2 regions of the Neobacillus sp. K501 genome follow, and region 1 is predicted to be linked to the other one. Evidence: a T-box and tRNA genes for the amino acid it is inferred to sense, from the RefSeq annotation. Region 1 holds a T-box; the other holds one or more tRNA genes.
What was found. A T-box is a leader RNA that pairs with one kind of tRNA and senses whether it is charged. The one in region 1 lies ahead of ACWM35_RS06090 (glycine--tRNA ligase), so its partner is inferred to be a tRNA-Gly.

Region 1 (4,428 bases):
CAGTTGATTTTATTAACTACTTTCTCGAAAAAGGTTAACTCATCTCGGATTCGTTCAATATTTGCATAGCTGGCTTGATCATTTAATCCTAATGAGATTAATCGTTCACGACGAATCGTATTTAATTTTTCAGGACTTATTTTTAATCCAAAACATTTTTCAGGGGGAACCTTAAACAACTCCTCAGGCGGGTCCACTTCTGGAACAAGTGGTACATTTGCCACTTTAAGACGTTTATGGGCAAGATATTGTGATAAAGGCGTTTTAGAGGTTCTGGAAACACCAATTAAAACGATATCAGCTATTAATATCCCTCTAGGATCACGTCCATCATCATATTTTACAGCAAATTCGATTGCTTCCACTTTTTTAAAATAATCTTCATCTAGTTTTCTTACCAGACCAGGTTCACACAAAGGTGTTTTCCCACTAAATATCTCGATTTGATCCATGATTGGACCCATTAAATCTACGGCATAAATTCCTGCTTCGTCCGCTTTTTCTTTAATATAAGCCCTCATATCGGGTTTAACCAGTGTAAAGGCAATCATAGCACAATCTAAAGCTACAAGTGAGATAACATCATCAATATGCTCCTTGTCCTCGACGTACGGAAACCTCTTTAATGTCATTCCTGCGCCATTAAATTGGCTGATTGCGGCTTTTGTTACTAATTCAGCCGTTTCCCCTACTGAATCAGATACAACATATATAACTGGCTTGTTCATTCTTCCTCAACAGCTCCTCTGTAAGTAATCTTTACTATTCATTTCCTAAAGCAACGAATGCTTTTGTAATGTTTGTTTTTGTAATTCGCCCGATAACTTCAAAGCCATTTTCTGATTTTCTAACAATTGGTAAAGAATCAATTTGTTTCTCAATCAGTAATTTGGCCACATCTATTAATAGGTCTTCCATTTCACACATCGTAATATTAGGCATTCTTGTCATGATAATGTTAATTGGCAGTGCGGTAAGTTCTTGTTTGCCAAGACTTGCCCTCAGTAAATCCTTCCGAGAAAGCACCCCCACTAGCAGAGAATTATTATCTACAACAAATAATGTCCCCACATCTTCAAGGAACATTGTACAAATCGCATCATAAACTGAAACATTTTCTTTCACCACTACAGGCATCGATTGATAATCTCTGACGTAGATTTTTTGAAGATTTTCAGTTAAAAGTTGCGTACCAGATTTCCCCGTATAAAAATAGCCAACCCTTGGTCGGGCGTCCAAATATCCAGCCATCGTAAGTATCGATAAATCTGGTCTTAACGTAGCCCTAGTTAAGTTTAATTGATCCGCAATCTGTTCCCCTGTAATTGGCCCTTGGTCTTTTACGATTTGGATGATTTGATCTTGGCGTTTCGTCAGTTCTATTTTACTCACCACCATTTTTATCTTTATATGTATAAAAACGTTATCCTGTATATAGAAATATTATATACTAATTATTTTTTAAATTAAATATAAAGAAAAAGGTGCGAAATAGCACCTTTTCTATCATTAGTTAAAAAGAAATCTTTTCTTGGATAAAGTTAATTAGGTTTGCAATTGGAACACGGGTTTGCTCCATTGTGTCGCGGTCGCGAACCGTTACCATTTTGTCTTCTTTTGAATCGAAATCATAGGTAATACAGAACGGAGTACCGATTTCATCGTGTCGGCGATAACGTTTACCAATTGACCCTGCCTCATCATAATCAACCGAAAAATACTTTGCTAAAGATGCAAATACTTCTTTCGCTTCTTCAGACAATTTCTTTGATAACGGAAGCACTGCTGCTTTAAATGGAGCCAGCGCTGGGTGGAAATGCATAACCGTTCTTGAAGTACCATCTTCAAGCTGTTCTTCCTCATAGGCATCAATAAGGAAGGCTAATGTAACACGATCCGCACCTAATGATGGCTCGATACAATATGGAATATATCTTTCATTTGTTTCTGGATCGATATAATTAAAGTCTTCACCTGAAAATTGCATATGCTGTTTCAAGTCATAATCAGTACGTGATGCTACACCCCAAAGTTCGCCCCAGCCAAATGGAAATTTATATTCAAAATCAGTAGTTGCATTACTATAATGGGAGAGCTCATCTTCAGAATGATCACGAAGACGTAAATTTTCTCTACTTATACCTAGAGATGTTAACCATTGTTCCGCATATTGCTTCCAGTAATCAAACCATGTTAATTCCTCACCTGGTTTACAGAAGAATTCAAGCTCCATTTGCTCAAATTCACGAGTACGGAAAGTGAAATTACCTGGTGTAATTTCATTACGGAAACTCTTACCGATTTGCGCGATACCAAAAGGTAATTTTTTTCTCATTGTCCGCTGAACATTTTTAAAGTTAACAAAGATCCCTTGTGCTGTTTCTGGACGAAGGAATATTTCATTTGTACTGGACTCTGTTACACCTTGGAAGGTTTTAAACATTAAATTAAATTGGCGAATGCCGGTAAAGTCATGACTTCCGCAGTCCGGACAGGCAATATTGTGTTCCTTAATGAGATCTTCCATTTTTTCAAACGGCAAACCATCGACTACCATTTCTAAGCCTTTTTCATCAAGAGCATTTTCAATTAACTTATCAGCACGATGGCGAGCTTTACAGTTTTTACAATCAATCATCGGATCGTTAAAGTTACCGATATGTCCTGAAGCTTCCCATGTTTTTGGATTCATTAAAATGCTTGCATCCAATCCAACATTGTAGGGAGATTCTTGAACGAATTTTTTCCACCAAGCTTGTTTAATATTGTTTTTAAATTCTACTCCGAGTGGTCCGTAATCCCATGTATTTGCTAGACCACCGTAGATTTCTGAACCTGGAAAAATAAAACCTCTATGTTTCGCATGAGAAACAATTTGCTCCATTGATACACTCATTTTCAAAATCTCCTTTAATTTAATAAAAATAAAAATAAAAAAACTCCCGTCCCTATGCAATTAAGCATAGGGACGAGAGTTTACCCGCGGTTCCACCCTATTTGCTGCTGTAAGCAGCCTCTTTAAGTTACACGATGCTCGAGAACGCCTTCCTTAGTGCTCTATACCCTAGCTTCCACCACCCTAGGTTCGCTTTTATAGAGATTGCTAAGTACTATTTTCCTTCATAGCAACTATGATATTAAAAATCATAATAACGAAAACTAGTGCATTTGTCAATCTTCCTTCTATAAAAGATTGCGAAATTGATCCATCGAATTGAGAAATTTCTTTGTCTTAAGATGAAGTCCGGAGTATTCGTCATAGTAGGTTGATATTACTTTCTTTAATTCAGCCTTGGTTTCAGGTTTTACTGAGATATTTCCTAATCTAGAAAGATCAAAATAATAAAATATCCGTAACAACTTTACGGCCGCCGGTGTTAACTTTAAATGATAGGCATCTCTTTCTAAACAACGGTGACAAATGAAACCACCTTCACTAATTGAAAAAGAAAAATGTCCGTCTGTGCTTCCGCAAACGGAACATTGATTCAATGTTGGATATAATCCCATTACGTTAAGCATCTTCATTTCATAAATATGCATGAGAATATCAGGATCATAGCCTTCATTCATATAGTTTAAGGTCTGATAGAGTAATTCAAAGTGAAAAGGATTTGGCTTTCTATCGTCCGTACATTTATCTGTTAATTCCACGATATAACTAGCATAAGCTGTTAAAAAAATGTCTTCCGCAATCGATCGAAAAGAGGAAATCATTTCGCCTTGCTGAACACTGCCTAAGCCAGAACCTCTTTGGACAAGGAAATAGCCATGAGTAAAGAGCTGGGAAATAGAGGAAAGACGGCTGTTGGGCTTCTTTGCCCCTCTTGCCATCACACCTATCTTCCCCCATTCTCTTGTATATAAGGTAACCACTTTGTTTGTTTCACCATAATCTGTTGTTCTAATGACGATGCCTTCACATTTCTGAAGCATTTATGTCACCATCCCGTTGCTTTAGACAAACTTATCAAACGGGATAATCAAATTGTGCTAGCTCTTCATTCTGATTTCCGGGTATCTCTTGGTTTTCCTTCTCAAGTTCTTTAATGAGAAGATATGTGTCAATATTACCTGTCTGAAGGAATACTTTCCACGTAAAATCCATCATCGAAAACCCCACCTTTCATTATTTAGACTAGCTTCATTTCAATCCCAAACCTTACAATTATCATAGCCTGCCTAAGCAAAAATCATAAGACGAAAATTTTGTTAATGTTGTCCATGCATAATTTAAAAGTTGTTTTAATATTTTTATTAGGGTAATTTCTATCAATATTCATCTTCATTAAAGCCAAAATCGCGAAGCTGGGACATCTTATTACGCCAATCTTTTTGGACCTTGACCCAAAGTTCGAGGAAAACCTTCGATCCTAATAGATTTTCTATATCCACTCGGGAACGTTTTCCGATTTCTTTCAGCATACT
Region 2 (4,428 bases), on a different contig from region 1:
AAGAATCATAAACAGGCATGATTTCGTCATCCATAATTAAGTCATTTTTATAAAACTTACCTATCCTTGCTTCTGTTTCTTCTTCTAGGTAAAGCGTGTCCTTCTGTTTGATTAGATATTGATAATGAACCTGATAAGTAATAGTTTGAAATACTTCATCGTTAGATCTCTCCAAAACTTTGCCGGCTGCTTTTACTTTAACGATTTCTGCAGACCGTTTGGCTAATGTATCTATTTTCTGTTGTGCTTTTGAAAAATTATTGGGGTTGTTTTTTTCTTTCGAAACAAATTGCTCCGCTCTTCGTTCAAACAATTCTTGGAGTAACTCACTCATCTTCATCTCCCCTTTCTCTTTCATTCTTATGAAGGAGAATCAAAAAAAGAGCAGAAACTCTTGGTTTCTGGCTCTAACTGTTTATAAAATTTATCCCCCAGTTACGGGCAATAGACCCGCACTGATTGAAATTTCACTTTATGCTATTTTCAATTTCACTTCGTACAATTGGATCCAGGTCTTGCTGTGCCGCTTTTTTAAGAGCAGACATAGCTTCTTTACCGCCAATTTTTCCGAGCGCCCAAGCAGCCGTACCCTTCAATACTGGACTTGTTTCATTTTGTAATACGTCAATTAAATCAGGAACAGCTGTATCATCTTTAAAATGAGCAAGGGCAATCATCGCGTTTCGTTGAATCGGCCTCTTTCCTCTCCAAGAACCCGCCACTTGACCAAACCTATTTTTAAATTCCCGATTACTCATTTTTAACATTGGCTTGAGTAATGGCTTTGCAATTTCAGGATCCGATTCCATCTCTTCATGGAAATGAAAATCCTTTCTTTTATTGACAGGACATGAAGTTTGGCAGGAATCACAGCCGTAGACTCGGTTACCAATTTTTTCTCTAAATTCCTCAGGAATCATGCTTTTTGTTTGTGTTAAAAATGCAATACATCGCTGAGCATTTATTTGACCGCCTTGTACAAGAGCCCCGGTTGGACAGGCATCTAGACAAGCCGTACACGAACCACACTGGTCCTCGATCGGAGTGTCTGGCTCAAATGGAATACTCGTAATCATTTCCCCTAAATAAACATAGGATCCAAACTCTGGCGTAATGATCGCACAATTCTTTCCACTCCAGCCAATTCCCGCTCTTTCAGCCACCGCTCGATCGGAAAGCTCGCCTGTGTCAACCATCGATTTCAAACGGGCATCTGGTACTTTCAATAATATGAATTCTTCTAGTTTTTTCAATCGGTCCCGTAATATATGATGATAGTCTAAACCCCAAGAGGCACGTGAAAAGAACCCCCGTCTTTCGCCCTTTTTACCCTCAATCCGAACCTTCATTTTGGAAGGATACGCAAGAGCAATCGAAATAATCGATCGAGGCTCTTCAAGAAGCAGGGATGGTGTTACCCGTTTTTCTAAATCTTGCTCCTCAAAACCAGATTGATATCCCAGCTCCTGCTGGCGAATCAATCGATTTTTTAATTCCGTAAAAGTATCTGCAGTAGTAAAACCAATCTTATCAATCCCTATTTCTTTACTGTAGGAAATGAGCTCGTTTTTAAGTTTGCTGACATCCATTAGTCATTCCCTCCCTTCCAAAAAATCATCTATTGTGAAGTAGCTATATTATTCATTGCGCATCTAATTATGATAAACTATTTTTATAAAAATTTGGAGGTGGAATCGTTGGAAATTCAGCTTTCATCGGAAATAATCAAAGAAATTCCTGATTTTAAACTAGGAATCATTGAATACAAGAATATCACCGTTGCGGATTCCCCTCAAATGGTCCGAGGCAGACTACAGCTATTTCAAGAATCGATTTTCTTTGATTTAGAAAGTACTAACGTGACTGAGTTAACTGGAATCCAGGAATGGAGAAAAATTTTTAAACAATTAGGAAAAGACCCCAATCGCTATCGTCATTCAGCAGAAGCATTATATCGCAGAGTTCAAAAACAAAATTATCTCACCCCTGTTCAAAGTGCCATTGATCTGAATAATTTTTTCTCGCTCCAATACCAGGTACCGATAGGTATTTATGATTTAGATTATTTGCAAGGGTCGGTTACCATTCGAACAGGAAAGGTAAATGAAGAATATCACGGACTCAATGGACGGGTAAATTCTTTACATAATCTTCTTATCTGTGCCGACCAACAGGGACCATTTGGAAGTCCATTCGTAGACTCTAATCGCGCACCTGTCACACTTACAACCAAAAACGCCCTCCAAGTTATTTTTCTTAGACCTTCTACTGATTGTCGGAATGCTGAAAAGTTAACTGAATCTTTAATGAACATGTTTACCCAAATTCATGGAGGAGAAGCTTCCTTCCGAATAATTGGATGCCAATAAGGCATCTTTTTTTGACAAATAAAAAAACGCAATGCATCGTTCTTCTTTGAAACGATACACTGCGTTAGTTACTATGTATGGAGCGGGTGATGAGAATCGAACTCACAACATCAGCTTGGAAGGCTGAGGTTTTACCACTAAACTACACCCGCATATGGTTAATTCAACAACTTACTTTTACATAATACACACAAATTTCATAATCGTCAAGAGGAGTTCGCAAATTTTGTCGAAATTATTTTTTCTATTAAAAAAGATCGTCTATTAAAGACGACCTTTTCTTTAGCTTTTGATAATTGTTTTGTTTATTTTTTTATCATCAAGTACATAAAGTAGGGTGCTCCAATGATGGTGACGATAATCCCGGCTGGAATTCCGCTTGGATCTAAGATTACTCTTCCAATTGTATCGGCAGCAAGGAGCAAAGCAGCTCCCATAATTGCAGCTATCGGAAGAAAAAATTGGTGACGTGGTCCGACAAGACCACGTGCAATATGTGGAGCCATGAGACCAACAAAAGCAATTCCTCCACTAACTGAAACAGCAGCTGAAGCAAGTGCTACTGCAATAAAAATAAGAATGATCCTTTCCCGCTCCACATTAACGCCTAGTCCAACAGAAATATTCTCATTTAAATTTAAAGTATTTAAGACATTTGCTTTCTTATAAACAATAGGAAGTAGCAATCCAATCCATGGAATCAGTGCCAAAACAAACGCCCAATCATCTCCCCATACCTTTCCTGCCATCCAATTAGCAAAAAAATCATATTCTTCCTGTGCTAAACGGGTTGATAAGGTTAATATTGCTCCTGATAAGGCGGCTGCCATTCCAACACCAATTAACACAAGATTTGTTGGATCTACTCCTTCACCTTTTTTATAGGATAAAAGATAGATTACTCCAGCGGTGATCATCCCACCTGTTAACGCGAACAATGGGAGAATATAAATGTAGTTCGACGATTCTGGTGTAAAAAACATCACATAAAATACCACCATTAGACCAGCACCCGCGTTAATCCCTAAAATACCTGGGTCTGCTAAAGGATTTCTCGTAATACTCTGCAGAATCGCACCAGAAACAGCTAGACCAGCCCCTGCAAGGATCGTCACCAATATTCGTGGGAGCCTGAAATCAAATAAAATTAAATTTTCCTTGGGTGTTCCTTGACCAATTATAGTTCGGGCTAATTGTGTAGGTGTTAAAGAGGCATATCCCGTTGCTACACTTACAACGAAAACGATAATCAACAATAAGAGCGCAATGATCATAGTGAGCTTTACTTTTTTAAGCTGAACCGCATTTATCATCTTCCTTTGCTTCCTCCCTTCCTAGCAAGATAAAGGAAGAAAGGTACCCCGAGCATGGAAACAATTGCACCCATTGGTGTTTCAAACGGAGGATTGACCATACGGGCCATTGTATCCGCCAGGACCATAAACACACTTCCAAAAATGGCCGAACAAGGAATAATCCATCGATAATCAGTACCTACAAGGAATCGAACGATATGGGGAACAAGTAAACCGACAAAGGCGATTGATCCAACTAATGATACAGCAGCTCCTGCTAAGATGAGTACAACTATCATCAGGATTGCTTTTGTTAATAATGTCCTTTGTCCCAGCCCTTTGGCAACTTCCTCACCAAAACTGAGAATCGTTAATCCTTTTGAAAAAATAATGGCGATAATGATTCCAAACATAATCACTGGAAAAACAAGCTTGAGCTGCATCCAATTTGTTCCGGAAACACCGCCTGCTGTCCAAAAAGCAAGATCTTGGGAAAGCTTGTTAAACAAGGCAATTCCTTCACCCAAAGAAGCCAATAATGCTGAAACTGCTGCACCCGCTAAAGTGATCCGTAAAGGCGTCAAACCTCCACGACTCATTGCACCAAGCCCGAATACTAAAGCAGCTCCCAGTCCCGCTCCGGCAAAGGCAAAGAGCATAACTGTTACATAATTCGCGTCCGTAAAAAAGGCAAACACACAGGCAAGGGCAAGACTTGCTCCGGCATTTAATCCTAGCAATCCAGGGTCAGCAAGGGGATTTCT

Region 2: it has a tRNA-Gly gene. The T-box ahead of ACWM35_RS06090 (glycine--tRNA ligase) is inferred to sense a tRNA for this amino acid. The anticodon was not compared.

What each region holds. Positions count from the first base shown of each region.
Region 1 is NZ_JBSLYA010000002.1:311,966-316,393, forward strand. Features, by position in the region: gene ACWM35_RS06080 (pyruvate, water dikinase regulatory protein) at 1-728, opposite strand, end outside; gene ACWM35_RS06085 (helix-turn-helix transcriptional regulator) at 763-1,395, opposite strand; gene ACWM35_RS06090 (glycine--tRNA ligase) at 1,514-2,896, opposite strand; T-box leader at 2,962-3,133, opposite strand; gene recO (DNA repair protein RecO) at 3,184-3,936, opposite strand; gene ACWM35_RS06100 (YqzL family protein) at 3,971-4,111, opposite strand; gene era (GTPase Era) at 4,273-4,428, opposite strand, start outside.
Region 2 is NZ_JBSLYA010000001.1:855,186-859,613, forward strand. Features, by position in the region: gene ACWM35_RS04230 (amidase domain-containing protein) at 1-334, opposite strand, end outside; gene queG (tRNA epoxyqueuosine(34) reductase QueG) at 468-1,589, opposite strand; gene ACWM35_RS04240 (B3/B4 domain-containing protein) at 1,698-2,369, shown strand; tRNA gene ACWM35_RS04245 (tRNA-Gly) at 2,448-2,521, opposite strand; gene ACWM35_RS04250 (FecCD family ABC transporter permease) at 2,675-3,682, opposite strand; gene ACWM35_RS04255 (FecCD family ABC transporter permease) at 3,679-4,428, opposite strand, start outside.